One region of the Kitasatospora sp. NPDC059160 genome, then DNA from elsewhere that is predicted to be linked to it. Evidence: riboswitches for the same ligand, from Rfam matches in the RefSeq annotation. Region 1 holds a riboswitch; each other region holds the start of a gene.
What was found. Region 1 has a riboswitch for cobalamin ahead of ACFXOZ_RS17715 (FecCD family ABC transporter permease). Riboswitches for the same ligand answer to the same signal wherever they lie in the genome.
Positions count from the first base shown of each region.

Region 2: linked by a shared signal. The riboswitch ahead of ACFXOZ_RS01170 (prenyltransferase/squalene oxidase repeat-containing protein) and the one ahead of ACFXOZ_RS17715 (FecCD family ABC transporter permease) in region 1 are both predicted to bind cobalamin.
Region 3: linked by a shared signal. The riboswitch ahead of ACFXOZ_RS36265 (HoxN/HupN/NixA family nickel/cobalt transporter) and the one ahead of ACFXOZ_RS17715 (FecCD family ABC transporter permease) in region 1 are both predicted to bind cobalamin.

Region 1 is NZ_JBHZCN010000036.1:62,664-68,039, reverse strand. It holds gene ACFXOZ_RS17735 (amino acid ABC transporter ATP-binding protein) at 1-42, shown strand, start outside; gene ACFXOZ_RS17730 (CGNR zinc finger domain-containing protein) at 178-765, shown strand; gene sodX (nickel-type superoxide dismutase maturation protease) at 777-1,220, opposite strand; gene sodN (superoxide dismutase, Ni) at 1,397-1,792, shown strand; cobalamin riboswitch at 1,892-2,037, shown strand; gene ACFXOZ_RS17715 (FecCD family ABC transporter permease) at 2,133-3,185, shown strand; gene ACFXOZ_RS17710 (ABC transporter ATP-binding protein) at 3,182-3,982, shown strand; gene ACFXOZ_RS17705 (ABC transporter substrate-binding protein) at 4,027-5,022, shown strand; gene ACFXOZ_RS17700 (GNAT family N-acetyltransferase) at 5,094-5,376, shown strand, end outside.
Region 2 is NZ_JBHZCN010000002.1:34,159-39,534, reverse strand. It holds gene ACFXOZ_RS01185 (ABC transporter ATP-binding protein) at 1-161, opposite strand, end outside; gene ACFXOZ_RS01180 (CbiQ family ECF transporter T component) at 158-1,408, opposite strand; gene ACFXOZ_RS01175 (hypothetical protein) at 1,413-2,501, opposite strand; gene ACFXOZ_RS01170 (prenyltransferase/squalene oxidase repeat-containing protein) at 2,498-4,054, opposite strand; cobalamin riboswitch at 4,217-4,361, opposite strand; gene ACFXOZ_RS01165 (flagellar hook-length control protein FliK) at 4,522-5,019, opposite strand; gene ACFXOZ_RS01160 (peptidase) at 5,049-5,376, opposite strand, start outside.
Region 3 is NZ_JBHZCN010000125.1:1,189-6,564, forward strand. It holds gene ACFXOZ_RS36255 (hypothetical protein) at 1-596, opposite strand, end outside; gene ACFXOZ_RS36260 (ArsR/SmtB family transcription factor) at 650-1,033, opposite strand; cobalamin riboswitch at 1,115-1,309, shown strand; gene ACFXOZ_RS36265 (HoxN/HupN/NixA family nickel/cobalt transporter) at 1,341-2,462, shown strand; gene ACFXOZ_RS36270 (type B 50S ribosomal protein L31) at 2,535-2,783, opposite strand; gene rpmG (50S ribosomal protein L33) at 2,813-2,977, opposite strand; gene rpmB (50S ribosomal protein L28) at 3,143-3,379, shown strand; gene rpsN (30S ribosomal protein S14) at 3,379-3,684, shown strand; gene ACFXOZ_RS36290 (CobW family GTP-binding protein) at 3,690-4,859, shown strand; gene rpsR (30S ribosomal protein S18) at 4,892-5,128, shown strand; gene rpmF (50S ribosomal protein L32) at 5,170-5,343, shown strand.

The DNA.
Region 1 (5,376 bases):
CAGCACGAGCGCACCAGGGCCTTCCTCTCCAAGGTCCTCTGAGCCCGTACGGTCGGCGCCCGGCAGACGACTTCCTGCCGGGCGCCGACGTTTTCCCCAGCCGGGTAATAGGCTGGAAGCGCCCAGCCCGTTACCGGAACCATCCGGGCCCGTTACGCAACCACTGGAAGGACCGCCGTGGAGCTCGCCTCGTACGCCGACCTCGCCGTTCGGCTGGTGAACACCGAGGAACCCGAGCGCGGCACCGACACGCTGACCTCGGTGGACGCCGTGCGCGCCCTCTTCTCCGACTCCTCCCGCGCCGCCGCGCTGGCCGACGAGTCCGACGTGCCCCGGCTGCGGGCGGTGCGGACCAGGCTGCGCGGAGTGTTCGAGGCCGCCGCCGAGGGGGACGAGATCCGGTCCGTCGACCTGCTGAACAGCCTGCTGATGGAGTACCCCGTCAGCCCGCTGGTCTCCGGGCACGACTACCTGGACGACGCCGGCCGGCCGCGCTGGCACCTGCACCTGGCCGACAACTCGCCCACCGCCACCGCGCACTTCAGCGCCGTCGCCTGCATGGGCCTGGCCGTGCACCTCACCGAACTGGGCGCCGACCGGCTCGGCATCTGCCAGGCCGCGCCGTGCCGCAACGCCTACCTGGACACCTCGACCAACCGCTCCCGCCGCTACTGCTCCGACCGCTGCGCGACCCGCGCCAACGTCGCCGCGTACCGGGCCCGCAAGCGGCTGGAGGCCGAGGCCGCGCTGGGCACCGGGCAGTAGCCGGCCGGGGCTCAGAGCTCGTCGACGAAGACCCCGAACCGCCGGGCCAGGCCCGGCACCCGGGCCAGCCGGGGGCCGAGCAGCAGCCGCTCCAGCCCGCGGCCCGGCGCCAGCCAGGCGGGGCTCGGCCGCAGCCGCAGCAGCACCCGGCCGAGCACCAGCTCGTCCGGGACCGGGCCGTAGCTGCGGCTGTCGCTGTCCACCGGACGGTTGTCGGACAGCAGCCACCAGCCCTTCGGGCGGCGCTCGGCGGCCCGCTTCACCACCAGCAGGTCCTGCTGGAACGGGTGCCGGAACAGCACCACCGCGCCGGGCCGGATCGGCGCCCCGTAGCGGACCAGCAGCCGGTCGCCCTCGCGCAGGGTCGGGACCATCGACGGGCCCGTCACGTCGACCAGCCCGAACGGCACCGCGCCGCCCTGCCCGCCGCCCTGCGGCTCCGCGCTCCGCGCCATGGCTCCTCCTCCCGGACCGACCGCCCCAGTCTGCCGTACGGACCGTCATCCGTTCGATGTCCGGATTACCCCGGTTCCGGGTCCGTCTTTCGCCCTAGGCCCACCGCCCGGCCGCGAAACCCGGAGGCCGGAAGGGTAATCTCGGGCGCGGGAAGACGATCTAAGGAAGGACTCCCATGTTCTCTCGTCTGTTTGCACCGCGTGCCACTGCTCACGCCCACTGCGACCTGCCGTGCGGTGTCTACGACCCCGCCCAGGCCAAGCTGGAGGCCGAGTCGGTCAAGGCCACCCAGGAGAAGTACCAGGCCAACGAGGACCCGCACTTCCGCGCCCGCGCCATCATCATCAAGGAGCAGCGCGCCGAGGCCGTCAAGCACCACATCTCGGTGCTGTGGAGCGACTACTTCAAGGCCCCGCACTTCGAGAAGTACCCGCAGCTGCACCAGCTGATCAACGACACCCTGAAGGCCGCCTCGGCCGCCAAGGCGTCCACCGACCCGGCCACCGGCCAGGCCCTGCTGGACCTGATCGCGGAGGTCGACAAGATCTTCTGGGAGACCAAGCAGGCCTGAGCCTGACGCGTCGCCACCCGGCCGCCCCCGTCCGCACCGTCGGACGGGGGCGGTCGTGCGTTCCCGTGCCCCCGCCCCGGGAACGGACCCCGGTAAGGGTTGCCTACCCTGAGTGGCTGTTATGCTGCCAGGGCGTCCGAGGGGGAAGTCCGGTGAGAATCCGGCGCTGACCCGCAACGGTGAGCACGGCCCGCGGTCCCGGGGCCGGGCCAGCCCGATCGCCCCCGGCCGCTGGACTCCCGACAACTCGCCGTGGACTGCGAGGGGAAGGCGCCCGGGCCCGGCCCCGGCCGGCGCCCGCCCCGGCACACCCGCGGCCCGAGGCAAGGCGCGCCCGCCCGTGAGTGACCCCGTCCGCCGAATACCGACCCTCCCGCTCGCCCTCGGCCTCGCCGCCGCCCTGCTGCTCTCCCTGGTCTGCGGCGTCGCGCTCGGCGCCTCCGGAATCGAACTCCCGGACGTCCTGCGACTGTTGGGCGCCGGGCTGACCGGCGGACGGCTGGACGCGAGCGACGCGGCGGCGTACGCGATCGTCTGGGAGCTGCGGCTGCCGCGCACCCTGCTGGCCGCCGTGGTCGGCGGCGGGCTCGCCGCCACCGGGGTCGCCGTCCAGGCCCTGGTGCGCAACGCCCTCGCCGACCCCTTCGTCCTGGGCATCTCCTCCGGCGCCGCCGTCGGCGCCAACGCCGTCCTGCTGCTCGGCGCCTTCGCCTCGCTCGGGGTGTGGGCGATCTCGGTCTCCGCGTTCGGCTCCGCGCTGCTCGCCATGGTGCTGGTCTACCTCGCCGCCCGCACCGCGTACGGGCTCACCCCGCTGCGGCTGGTGCTCACCGGCACCGCGCTCTCCTACGGCTTCTCCGCCCTGACCACCCTGATGGTCTTCTCCGCCGACCACGCCGAGGCCGCCCGGGACGCCATGATGTGGCTGCTCGGCAGCCTCGGCGGCGCCACCTGGGGCTCGGTGCCGATCGCGGCCGCCACCGTCCTGGCCGGACTGGCCTACCTGGCCTGCGCCGCCGGACGGTTGGACGCGCTCGCGATGGGCGACGAGACCTCCGCCTCGCTCGGCGTCGACCCCGACCGGCTGCGCCGGGAACTGTTCGTGGTCACCGCCGCCGTCACCGGCACCGTGGTCGCCGTCAGCGGGGCGATCGGCTTCGTCGGACTGCTGATGCCGCACCTGGCCCGGATGCTGGTCGGCGCCGGGCACCGCCGGGTGCTGGCGATCGCGCCGCTCGCCGGGGCGCTGCTGCTGGTCTGGGTGGACATCGCCTCCCGCACCCTGCTGGCGCCCGCCGAACTGCCCGTCGGGGTGTTCACCGCGGTGCTCGGGGTGCCCGCCTTCCTGCTGATGATGCGCCGCCGCGGCCAGGCCTTCGGAGGCCGGCGATGACGGGCCCGACCCCTTCGACCGGCGCGGAGGACCTGCGGGTCGACGGCGTCTCGGTGGAACTGGCCGGCGCCCGGCTGGTCCACGAGGTGAGCCTGACGGCCGCCGCCGGGCAGGTGATCGGACTGATCGGCCCGAACGGCAGCGGCAAGTCGACCCTGCTGCGCTGCGTCTACCGGGTGCTGCGCCCGGCCGGCGGGACCGTCAGGCTGGGCGGCGACGACCTGCACGCGCTCACCGCCCGCGACACCGCCCGCCGGGTGGCCGCGCTGACCCAGGAGCACCCCGCCGAGTTCGAGTTCACGGTGGCCGAGGTGGTCGCCATGGGCCGGCTGCCGCACCGGCGAGGCCTCGCCGCCGGCCCGACCGCCGGGGACCGGGAGCGCTGCGCCGCCGCGCTGCGCCGGGTCCGGGCCGACCACCTCGCCGAACGCGCCTTCCCGAGCCTGTCCGGCGGCGAGAAGCAGCGGGTGCTGATCGCCCGCGCGCTCGTCCAGGAACCGCGCCTGCTGGTGCTGGACGAGCCCACCAACCACCTCGACATCGCCCACCAGTTGGAGGTGCTGGCACTCGCCAGCGAGGCCGGGCCGACGGTGCTCACCGCCCTGCACGACCTCAACCTGGCGGCGGGCCACTGCGACCGGCTGTACGTGCTGGAGGCCGGCCGGATCGTCGCCGCCGGCGAGCCCCACGAGGTGCTCCGCCCCGAACTGCTGGCCGAGGTGTTCGGCGTCCGGGCCACCCCCGTCCGCCACCCCGGGACCGGCGCCCTCCAGCTGCTGTTCGACCGTCTCGCCTGACCCCCCGCGAATCCCCGGGACCGTTCCGATCCGAAGGAACCCGTATGCGCACCAAGGCCGTTGCCGCCACCGCCCTGCTCACCCTCGGGCTGACCGCCTGCGGCGCCGAGATCGCCCCCCGCCCCGGCGCCGCCACCGCCTCCGGCCACTACCCGGTGACCGTGACGAACTGCGGCGAGCGGCTCACCTTCGCGCAGAAGCCCGCCCGGGTGGTGACCAACGACGTCAACATCACCGAACTGATGCTCTCCCTCGGCCTCGCCGACCGGATGGCCGGCTACGTGATGCCCGACGACAAGGGGCAGGTCGACAAGGTGGCCTGGAAGGACGGCTACCGGCAGACCGACTGGCTCTCCAAGAAGGTGCTCACCAAGGAGATCGCCCTGGACGCCAAGGCCGACCTGGTGTTCGCCGGCTGGCACTACGGCTTCGACGAGGGCACCGGGGTCACCCCGCAGGCGTTCAAGGCGCTCGGCGTGGACTCCTACGTGCTCAGCGAGTCCTGCCGCAGCGGCAAGGGCTCCGAGCGCGGGGTGATGGACCCGCTGGAGGCGCTCTACACCGACCTGGCCAACCTGGGCGCGATCTTCGACGTCGAGGACCGCGCGGACAAGCTGATCGCCGAGTCCAGGGCCACCATCGCCGCCGTGCCGCAGCCGGAGCGCCGCCCGTCCGTCTTCCTGTACGACAGCGGGCAGGACAAGCCGTACACCGCCGGGAAGTTCGCCGCCGCGAACGAGATCATCGCGAAGGCCGGCGGGACCAACGTCATGGGCGACCTCGCGGACACCTGGGTCACCGCCGGCTGGGAGAGCGTGGTGCAGCGCGACCCCGAGGTGATCGTGATCAACAACTACGCGACCCCGGGCGCCGAGGAGAAGCGGACGTTCCTCAAGTCCTTCCCGCCGCTGGCAAACGTCGCCGCGATCAGGAACGACCGGATCTTCGTCATGGACTACGTCGACCTGGTCGAGAGCCCGCGCAACCCGGCCGCGATCAGCACCCTGGCCGGGTTCCTGCGCACCGTCCCGGCCCGCTGACCGGCGCGACCGACGATCGGACCCCGCTCCGGCCCTGGGCCCGGGCGGGGCCCGCGCAGTAGGCTCGCGGCATGATCCGCACCGCCGTCGTCACCGACGTTCCCGTCGTCCTGGCCATGATCCGTGAGCTCGCGGAGTACGAGAAGGCCCCCCAGGAGGCGGTGGCCACGGAGGAGCAGCTGCGCGAGGCGCTGTTCGGCGCCGCCCCGGCGCTGTTCGGCCTGATCGCGGAGGACCCGGCCACCGGCGAACCGGTCGGCTTCGCGCTCTGGTTCCTCAACTTCTCGACCTGGCGCGGCACCCACGGGATCTACCTGGAGGACCTCTACGTCCGCCCGCAGGCCCGCGGCGGCG
Region 2 (5,376 bases), on a different contig from region 1:
GGCACGAGGCCGTTGACGGCGCCGAGCAGGGTGGACTTGCCCGCCCCGGTACGGCCGACCACCAGGCAGAGCTCGCCCTCCGGGATGTGCAGGTCGACGTCGCGCAGGACGGGCGTGCTCTCGCCGTCGTACACCACGCCGACCCGGTCGAATCGGATCACGTGCTCACCTCGGAGGTCGTGCGGTCGGTGGTGGTGGCGGCGGCGATGGCGGTGGCGTCGTCGGGCTGCGCGGTCGGGCGCGGCCCCGGCACGGCGGTGGGTCCGGGCGTGCGGCCGGGCGGCGGCGAGACGATCCCGGCCGCGCCCGCCAGGAGCAGGGCGAGCACCGGGACCAGCGGCAGCGTCGGCCAGGTCAGCGGGTAGAGGGAGGGGTTGAGGTCGGTGGCGTCGTAGCCGACGGTGGCGGACAGCAGCACGGCGGCGGCCACTCCGCAACCGGCCACGCCCCACTCCGCGGCCCGCCAGCGGTCCGGCCGGTAGGTGGTGCGCCGCACCCGGCGCCCGCCGAGCAGCAGACCCGCCACGCAGAGCACGGCACCCGCGAGGAAGGCGGGCAGGCCGAGCGCGGCCGGGGCCGTCCCGTCCAGCAGTCCGTACACCCCGGCGCACAGGCCGCACAGGCCGAGCAGCATCAGCACCCCGGTGAGCCGGCGGGACCGGCGCGAGGCGGTGCCGGAACGCCCGTAGCCACGCGAGTCCATCGCGGCCGCGAGGCCCAGCGAACGCTCCAGCGCGTCCTCCAGGACCGGCACCACGATGCTGCGCAGGGCACGGACGCCCTTGCGCCGCCCCGCACGCAACCGCCGTGCCCGGGCGACCCGTTGGACGCTCTGCACCAGCTGGGGCGCGACACTGAGCGCCACCGTCACGGCGACGCCGAGCTCGTAGAGGGCACCGGGCAGGACGCGCAGGGCCCGCTTGGGGTTGGCGAGGGTGTTCGCGGCGCCGATGCAGCAGATCAGACAGGCCAGCCGCAGCCCGTCGAAGGCGGCGGAGAGCGTGGCCTCCAGCGAGACCGGGCCGCCGATCCGGATCCCCGCGTACCAGTCGGGGGTGGGGATGTGCGGCAGGGAGAAGAGCAGGTGGTCGTGCGGGGTGACACCGGTGGCGAAGACGCATCGGAAGACCACCCGGATCGCCACCACCGTCAGCGCCAGCCACAGGTAGTAGGTGAACCCGCGGGCCCACGGGGCCTCGCTGCGGCGGGCGGTGACCACGTAGCCGAGCACGGCGAGGACGAGCAGGAGCAGCAAGGGGTTGGTGGTGCGGCTGGCCGCGGTCGCCAGGGCGAGCGCCCAGGCCCACCAGGCCAGCGGGTGGAGGTTGCGCGGGGCGCGCCGGCCCCCGGCGCCCCGCCCGGGGCTGCGCTGCGGGGAGCCGAGGCCGCAGGTGTCTTGCGCGCTCACCGGATCACTCGGCCCGTCGGCGGCGACGGCGTGCGGCCACCACCGTGGCCACGCCCAGCGCCACGACGAGGACCGCCCCGAGCGCAGCGGGCACCATCGAACCGGAGTCGTGCGGGGCGTCGGCCACCGGGTTGGCGTCCACCACCCCGCCGGGCACGGCGGGCGCGGACGTCGCCCCGGCCGCGGCCACGGCCGTCTGCGGTGTCGGCCCGTCACTCGGGGTCTCGGTCGGCGGGGCGGTGGAGACTTCGGCCGGTACCGGCGTGGGATCGGGCGCTCCCGGCGGGGTGATGCCGTCCGCAGGAGTGGCCGCGGTACCCGTTCCCGGGGTCGCGGCGGGCGCCGGCGGACGGGTTCCGCCGGGCCGGGGTGCGGCCGGGGCCGGGGCACCCCCGGTCGAGCCGGAGCCGCCGCCACGCGTCGTACCGCTGCCGCCCGTCGTGCCCGATCCGCCCGTCGTACCGGAACCGCTCGCCGCTCCGCCGGAGCCGCCCGTCGTGCCCTGGCCCGGGTCGGCCGGCTGCCCGCCGGAACTGGGGTTGTGGGCCCGGACGCTGTCCGGCGAGAAGGTCGGACGCCCCTCGGTGCCCTCCACGTTGGTGCCGCCGTAGATCCACAGGTCGACGCTGCCGGGCTTCGGCTGGTAGAGCATCGCCCCGAGCTGGCTGTAGGACCACTCGTTCTGGCCCGGATCAGCGTGCCAGTACGACCAGTACGCGGTGGCCGGAGGTGTCAGGACGCACTTCTCCTGGTCCGGGGTCGGGAACTGCTTGCCGCCCTGGTAACCGCTGTAGCCGATCCGGCAGATGAAGGCCGGGCCGTCGTGGCCGGTGCCGGTGGTCTTCCAACCCCCTTGGTTCAGCAGGGTGTAGCCGGTGGTGGGCGTGGAGCCGCAGGAGCGCAGCAGCGGGCCGCCCCACTTGCTCAGGTCCACGGCGAGGACGACCCCGGAGGTCGGAGTGCACTGCTCCATCGGCAACGGCGCAGCGGCAGCCGGGACCACGCCCACGGCGAGGCCGCCGAACGCCAGCGCGGAGGTCAGTGCCGCCGCTCCGGACAGCCGGGCGAGCCGCTGCCCGAGTCCCCGGCTCACCGGTGACGCCCCGGGGCGGCCGTCCGGCGGCGACGGGCGACGACGACGGCAGCGGCACCGAGCGCGGTCAGCGCACCGGCGGCCGCCGTCAGCGCCAGTGCCTGGGTTCCGGTGCTGGCCAGGTGGTCCGAACCGGTCTGCGCCGGTCCGCCTCCGACCGCATCGGCACCGCTACCCACCGGGGCGTCGCCGCCGCCGGACGACGGCGGGTCAGTGGCGGGGACGGGCGCGGTCGTGGGGGGCGCGCCGGTCGGGGTTCCGGAGGACGTGGTCGTCGGGGTGGGCGTGCCGGTCGGGGTGGGCGTGCCGGTCGGAGTGGTGGAGGGAGTACCCGTCGGGGTGGCCGTACCCGTCGGGGTGGCCGTACCCGTCGGGGTGGCCGTACCCGTCGGGGTGGCCGTACCGGTCGGGGTCGGCGTGCCCGTCGGCGTGGTGGACGGCGTCCCGGTCGGCGTCGGCGAGCCGCCGAGGTCGCGGGACAGCGTGCCGAAGGAGATGCCGGTGGCGCCGCCGAGCACCTGCGTGGACGCCCGGACGTCCGACCCCCGCTGCCCGGTGGAGGCGACGTTGAACCCGCCGTCACCGTTCTGCTGCCCGGCGAGGAAGTCGAGCGCCTTGGCGATCTGTCCGCCGTAGGCGGCCTTGCGCAGCGTCATCCCCTGGACGGCCAGCGCGGCCGAGTTGGTGGAGTTGCCGGCCGCGCCGGGGAAGCCGCCGTCGGGCAACTGCCGTGCGGCGAGCCAGCCGAGGCCCTTCTCGACCGCCTGGGCGGCCTCGTCCCCGGGGACCAGGGCGAGGGCCATGACGGCCATGGCCGTGCTGTCCACATCCGCGTCACCGGCGGCCGGGATCAGGCTCGGCCAGGACCCGTCCGGGTGCTGGAGGCTCCTCAGATAGCCGATCGCGGGAGCGGCACCGGTCGACTCTCCGGCCCGGAGCTGGGCCATGACGGCGAGCGCCTGGGAGAAGACCGAGGTGGCGTAGGTGTAGTTGCCCGGGGCGTCGCAGCCCGTGCTCGCGTCGGCCTTGGTGCACACCATCGCGGCGAGGGCGGCGATCAGGTCGTGGCCGCCGAAGTTCCGCGGGTTGCGGCCGACCGCCTCGGCGAGCAGCGCCTCCTTGCCGATGGACCCGCCGCCGGCGTACTCGGTGCCGATGGCGGTCCAGTCGTTGACGGTGCGCGCGCTCGCGTCCTTGCCCTGCTGGTCCAGGAAGTCGACGATCCTGCGCAGCGCGGCGTCGTCCGTACCGGTCGCGGCGAGGGCGTAGGCCCCGTCGATGGTCAGGCCGAAGTCGGCGAAGGCCGGGAACCCCTCGTAGTAGTGACCGTCCGTCAGGCGGGACGGGTCGGTGAGGTAGGCACTCCCCTTGGCGGCGTCCGGCTTCCTCCCGGCAGGCGGGGTCGGTGTGGCGGTGGGGCCGTCCGCGTCGTGCCGGGCGGTGGTGAGGTCGGCACCGGTCAGGGCCGGGATCGTCGGCCGGGCTGCCGCGCTCTCGGGGTGCCCCAGCAGGACCGTACCGCAGGCGGCGACCGCGACGGCACCGGCGACCACCAGCGAGGCGAGGTCCCGGTTTCTGTGACGTGTACGACTGCTGCTGACCCTCACGACGACTCCCTGGTCGGTCGACACGGGAGAAACGGCGCAGCCGACGGCCGCCCACGGGGAACACGGGACCGTCGAGACCACGTCGTAGTCCGCGACGACGCAAGTGCTGTGTGAACACACCCCCGGTCCAGGCATTCCGGCTCACCCACCCTCAGGTGGGTCCACGGTTGCGGGTCAGCGCCGGAGTTGGACCGGCTTCCCCTGAATGCCGAGGGCAAAAAATCGGTTCATCAGACCACGTTGACCGAAGCAGAGTCAATGAGGCGTCAGCGGTGGCCGAGCGGGAGGACCCGGGTGCGGCACCGGGGCTGACGCGCAGCGGTGGGGGGGTCACCGGTGCCCCGGCCCCTCCCGGGAGAGGAGCCGGGGCACCGGTCGGCGTCCGCGGTTCAGGACGCGGTTCAGGACGCGGTTCAGGGCGCGGTGATGCCCGGCTGGGCACCGGCGCCGAAGGACCAGCCCTCGACGTCGCCGGGTGCCGGGTTGTAGCTGCCCGCGCCCAGGTTGCTGTACGACCAGGGGCCGCCGTGCTGGGCGTGCCAGTACGACCAGTAGGCGCTGCCGGTCGGGTTGGTGCAGGTCGTCGGCAGGGCGTTGATCGTGCAGACGAAGCCCGGGAAGCGCGGGTGGAAGGAGTACGAGAAACCGGCCCCGGTCAGCGCGGCCAGGCCGCTGGCCGGGTCGCCGGGCGCACAGCCGGTCTGGACGCCGCCGCCGACGGCGGTGAAGTCGACCACGACGGTGACCCCGGTGGTGCCGGTGCAGGCGTCCGCCCGCGCCTGCGGGGCCTGGACGGCGGAGACGCCGAGCAGGCCGGCCGTGAGGGCCGCCGCAGCGGCGATCGACCCGAGCGTACGGCGGGCCGGGCGGGCACGGCGGGCCGGGCGGACCGCGGTGAAGGTGTCGGTCATCGGTGAAATCCTCCTGGAGTCAGGCTCGTTCAGCGCACGGCCGTGGGCGTGGCCGTGTCCCTGGCCGTGTCCGTGGCCGGGCAGGCGAGGGTAGGGGCGCCGGGGCGTGCACCGGCGGCGGACAGCGTGGCCAGCGGGGTGCCCGCGAGGCCGAGGACGGCCTGTGCCGTGGCCCGGGCACCGTTGCCCGCGTTGAAACCGCTCGCGTCGTAGGCGACGGCGCCGCGGACCGCCTGGTCGGCGGAGCAGTCCTGCTGGAACTTGACCAGCCGGCTCCAGCCCTTGAACCCGGCGGCCAGGCGCCCGCCGGAGAACAGCGCCTGGGTGGCCAGGCCGGTGGTGTTGGCGTTGGAGGCG
Region 3 (5,376 bases), on a different contig from region 1:
TCGACGGCGCCGAGGGCGGCGCGGTAGCCGTCGCGGGAGCGTCGGCTGCGCAGGATCCGGTCGAAGCACGGGTCGCCGACGACCTCGGCGACGTCCAGGGCCTCGGGGCAGGAGGCCCGCAGCCGGTCCAGCTGTTCGGGGTGGGAGAGGCCGAGGACGTCGACGAACACCTCTCCGCGGTGGGTGAGTTCGTTGCGGGAGAGGCCGGCGGAGCTGACCGCGTCGCCGGTGGACTCGGTGACCAGGCGGTTGTAGCCGGCACCGTGCGGGAGGACGACCAGGCGGGCGTCCAGCCGGTGCATGGAGGCGTGGACGGCGCAGGCGACGGCCAGGTCGAAGCGGTGGCGGACGGCGTCCTCCCAGTCCAGCACGGTGTAGCCGGGCAGGCCGTGGAGGTACTCGTCCAGGGCGCGGTCGGCGAAGGCGGAGCCGGGGTTGACGGTGAAGTACCGCTCGATGCCGTCCGGGTCGAGCAGGGTGAGGACGTCCAGGACCCGGGTCGCCGAGGTGAGGGTGCGGGCGACCGCCAGCACGCGGGCCTTGACCGGGCGGGTGTTCCAGCGGTCGGCGGGCCAGACGTGGGGGTGGGACGGCACATCGTGATCGTACTCACCCCGCCGCGCCCCCGGCGTGGTTTGCCGAGTGTCGGTCAGCCCGCCGCCGCGGCGGGCTCCTCGTGGTCGGCGGCGGCGCACTCGTCGAGGAGGGGGCGCAGGGCGTCGTCCACGAGCCGGTAGCGCACCACGCGTCCGTCCTTGTCGCCGGTGACCACGCCCGCCGTGCGGAGCAGTCGCAGGGCCTGGGAGACGGCCGGGTCGCGCATGCCGGTGGCGACCGCCAGGTCGCTGACGGCGAGCGGGCCGGCCCGGTGGAGGGCGAGCAGCAGGGCGAGCCGGCCGGGGTCGGAGAGCAGGGAGAACCGCTCGGCCCAGGTCCGGACGTGGGCGGTGTCCCCGATGGCGGCGATGGCCTCGCAGACCCGGTGTCCGTCGATGGTGCGGTGGCCCGCGCGGTCGGCCGGTACGAGATGCATGCGGACATTCTGGCAGCTCACGACCTGTGATCCTGGACACCTGCACAGGTGCGCAACCTTGCGAGGGTGTGGTCCTGCCCCTACGGTGTTCCCCGCCGTGGTGCTCGGGAAGACCGGTGACGGACCCTCAACAGGTCCCATTCCGGAGCGGCCCTCGCCACTGTGATCGGGGGACAGTCGTCCGGATCCACGTGCCACTGGGTGCTTCGTGCACCTGGGAAGGCGGGTCGGGAAGCCCCGTGAGCCAGGAGACCGGCCACGGCATCTCACGAAGTCATTCCACGAGGTGCTGGAGCGTGATCCGAAGATGACCCTGCCCGAAACCGCCGCGCCCGCCGAGGCGGGCCCCGCCCCCTCCGTACTGCCCACCTTCCGGTGGAAGCGCGAGGACACCCTCCGGACCGCCGGGTTGATGGGGGTGATCCTGGCCATGCACGTGGTGGCCTTCGGGACCCTCGTCTTCCTGGTCGCGCCGCACAACTACGCCGTCGGCACCCAGGTCTTCGGGGTGGGCCTGGGCATCACGGCCTACACCCTCGGCATGCGGCACGCCTTCGACGCCGACCACATCGCGGTGATCGACAACACCACCCGCAAGCTGATGGCGGACGGCAAGCGGCCGGTCTCGGTCGGCTTCTGGTTCGCGCTCGGCCACTCCTCGATGGTGGTCATCATGGCTGCCCTGGTGGCGGGCGGCGCCCAGCTGGCGAACACGCTGATGGACGACGACTCGGCCACCCACAAGTGGCTCGGGCTGGTCGGCACCACGGCCTCCGGCGCCTTCCTCTACCTGATCGGAGCGCTCAACCTGGCGGCGCTGCTCGGCATCCTCAAGGTGTTCCGCTCGATGCGGGCCGGGCAGTTCGACGAGTCGGAGCTGGAGGCGCACCTCGACTCGCGCGGCTTCATGGCCCGGATCCTGAACCGGGCGACCCGCTCGATCACCCGGCCCGGGCAGATGTTCCCGGTCGGCATGGTGCTGGGCCTGGGCTTCGACACCGCGACCGAGGTCACCCTGATGGTGATGGCCGGTTCGGGCGCGGCGGCCGGGCTGCCCTGGTACGCGATCGTCTGCCTGCCGCTGCTGTTCGCGGCCGGGATGAGCCTGTTCGACACCCTGGACGGGACGTTCATGAACTTCGCGTACCAGTGGGCCTTCTCCAACCCGGTGCGCAAGGTGTACTACAACCTGACCATCACCGGGCTGTCGATCGCGGTGGCCTTCATCATCGGCACCATCGAGCTGGTCGGCGTGCTGCACGAGAAGCTCGACCTGACCGACCCGGTGACCGGGTTCATCGCGGACATCTCGCTGGACAACGTCGGCTACGCGATCGCCGGGCTGTTCGTGGTGGTGTGGGCGATCGCCATCGCGTACTGGAAGCTGGCGGGCGTCGAGAAGCGCTGGACGCCCACGCAGCAGCAGTAGCGGTGGCGGCAGTGTCCGCGCGTCGCGAACGGCGCCTCCCCGAGCCGGGGAGGCGCCGTTCGCGTTCCGCCGTCAGTGCCGGTCGCCGTAGCGGCGGCGGAACTGCTCGACCCGGCCGGCGGTGTCGAGCACCCGGGACTGGCCGGTGTAGAAGGGGTGGCTCGCCGAGGAGATCTCGACGTCGATCACCGGGTAGGTGTTGCCGTCCTCCCACTCGACCGTGCGGTCACCGGTGACCGTGGAGCGGGTGAGGAAGGCGAGGCCGCCGACCTTGTCGCGGAAGACGACCGGGCGGTAGGCGGGGTGGATTCCGGGCTTCATGGCTGGGCTCCTCCGAGGGGTTCGTGCGGTCAGCGCTCTTCGCGGAAGTCGACGTGCCGGCCCGCGACCGGGTCGTACTTGCGCAGGACCATCCGGTCCGGGTCGTTGCGGCGGTTCTTGCGGGTCACGTACGTGTAGCCGGTGCCGGCGGTGGAGCGGAGCTTGATCACGGGGCGCAGTTCGCTGCGGGCCATCGGGCGTCCTCCTGGGGTCTCGGGCCCGTGGACCCTCGGGGTCCGGGGGCCTCCGGGTGCGGGGTTCGCGGGGATGGATCGGAACCGTACACCGAAATGGATGTCATTTTCATCTGGTGTAACGTGACCTCCGTCCTGCCCATTCCCGGACGCCAGGGAGCACCCATGTCCGCCCACTGCCGGCTCACCGGCCGCCGGCCCGGCTTCGGCAACGCGATCTCGCACTCGCACCGCCGCACCCCGCGCCGCTTCGACCCCAACATCCAGCGCAAGCGCTACTGGCTGCCCAGTGAGGGCCGGTACGTCCGGCTGGTGCTGAGCGCCAAGGGGATCAAGACCGTCGACACGATCGGCGTCGAGGCCGCCGTCGCCCGCATCCGCGCCCGAGGGGGGAAGGTCTGATGGCCAAGCAGAGCAAGATCGCCAAGAACGAGCAGCGGCGAGTGATCGTCGCCCGCTACGCCCAGCGCCGGGCCGAACTCAAGCGGCTCATCGCCCACCCCGGCACCGCCCCCGCCGAGCGCGCCGCCGCCCAGGCCGAACTCGCCCGCCAGCCCCGCGACGCGAGCCCCACCAGGGTCCGCAACCGCGATGCCGTCGACGGCCGGCCGCGCGGCTACCTGCGCGCCTTCGGCCTCTCCCGGGTCAACCTGCGCGTCCACGCCCACGCCGGACACCTGCCGGGCGTGCGCAAGGCGAGCTGGTGAGCGGCATGGACGGCACCAGGCTCCCGGTGGTGGTGGTCGCCGGGCTGCACCCGGACGAACGCCGGTCCGCCGTCGAGGAGTTGACGGCCGCCGCGGTGGACGCCGTGGTGCTGCGGCACGACCTGCGGGACGCCGCGCGCGGCCTGGTCCACCGCGAACTGCGGGACGCCGGCGGGGCGTTCGACACCGGCTCGGTCCCGCTGGTGAACGACTGCCCGTGCTGCGCCCTGCGCGAGGACCTGCTGCCCCGGCTGCTGGAACTCGCCGACGGCGGCCGGTACGGGCTCGCGGTGGTCGAACTCTGGGGCGGCAGCGACCCGCACCCCGCGGTCGAGGTGCTCGCCGGGGGCGAGGTGGACGGCCGCCCCCTGGCGGAGGCGATCGAACTCGCGGGCGTGGTCACCGCCGTCGACCCGGACCGGCTGGTCGGCGAACTCTCCGTGCCCGACGAGCTGGTGGAGCACGGGCAGCACACCGCCGCCCGGGACGAACGCACCCGCGCCGAGGCGCTCGCCCACCAGGTCGAGTACGCCACCACGCTCGCCGTGCCGCGCGCCACCGCGCACGCGCCGGGGCTCGCGCTGCTGCGCCAGCTCCACCCGACCGCCCGGGTGGTCCGGCTCGGCACCGGTGCGCTCGCCCGGGCCGCCCTCGGCGGCTTCGACGTGGCCGCCGCGCGCGACCGCGTCAACCCGGCGATCGCGCTGCTCCCCCAGGAGAGCGACGAGGCCGGGGTGAGCACCCTGGTCTGGGAGCGCCGCCGGCCGCTGCACCCGGAACGGCTGCACCGGGCCCTCGAACTGCTCGTCCCGGCCGCCCAGCGCAGCCGCGGCCGGTTCTGGCTCGCCAACCGGCCCGACCTGATGCTCGCCTGGGACGCGGCCGGGGCCAACCTCGCGGTCGAGGAGTGCGGGCCCTGGCTGATCGCCCTGCCCGACGCCGCCTGGGACCTCTACCCGCCGGCCCGCCGCGCCGCGGCCGCCCTCGACTGGCACCCCCTGCACGGGGACCGGGTGCAGCAGCTCAGCTTCACCGCGGAGGGGTTGGACGTCGACGGCCTCACCGAACTGCTCGACTCCTGCCTGCTCACCGACACCGAACTCGCCGCCGGCGAACCCGGCTGGAAGGCCCTCCCGGACGGCTTCCGGGACCTCCTCGACCCCGTCCACCACTGACCGACACCGCCCACCACCGCAAGGGAGCACCCGTGCGCAACCGCACCGCCGCGCCGAAGGCCCGGCCCAACCCGCTGGTCGCGGCCGGCATCGAGTACGTCGACTACAAGGACACCGACCTGCTGCGCCGCTTCGTCTCCGACCGCGGCAAGATCCGCAGCCGGCGGGTCACCCGGCTCACCGTCCAGCAGCAGCGGGCGGTGGCCCGGGCGGTCAAGAACGCCCGCGAGACGGCCCTCCTCCCGTACGCCTCCGGCACCACCCGTTAGCCCGGACCCGACGGCCCGGCACCACCCGACAGGAGCCCCCGATGGCAGTTCCCAAGCGCAGGACCTCGCGCAGCAACACCCGGCACCGCCGCGCCCAGTGGAAGGCGACCGGCCCGAAGCTCGTCCCGATCACCCTGAACGGCCGGGAGATGCTCGTCCCGCAGAACCTCGTCCCGGCCTACCGCCGGGGCCTGATCGACCCGGAGGGGAGGTGACGGCGGTCAGCGGGGAGTGCGCGGGGGCGCGCG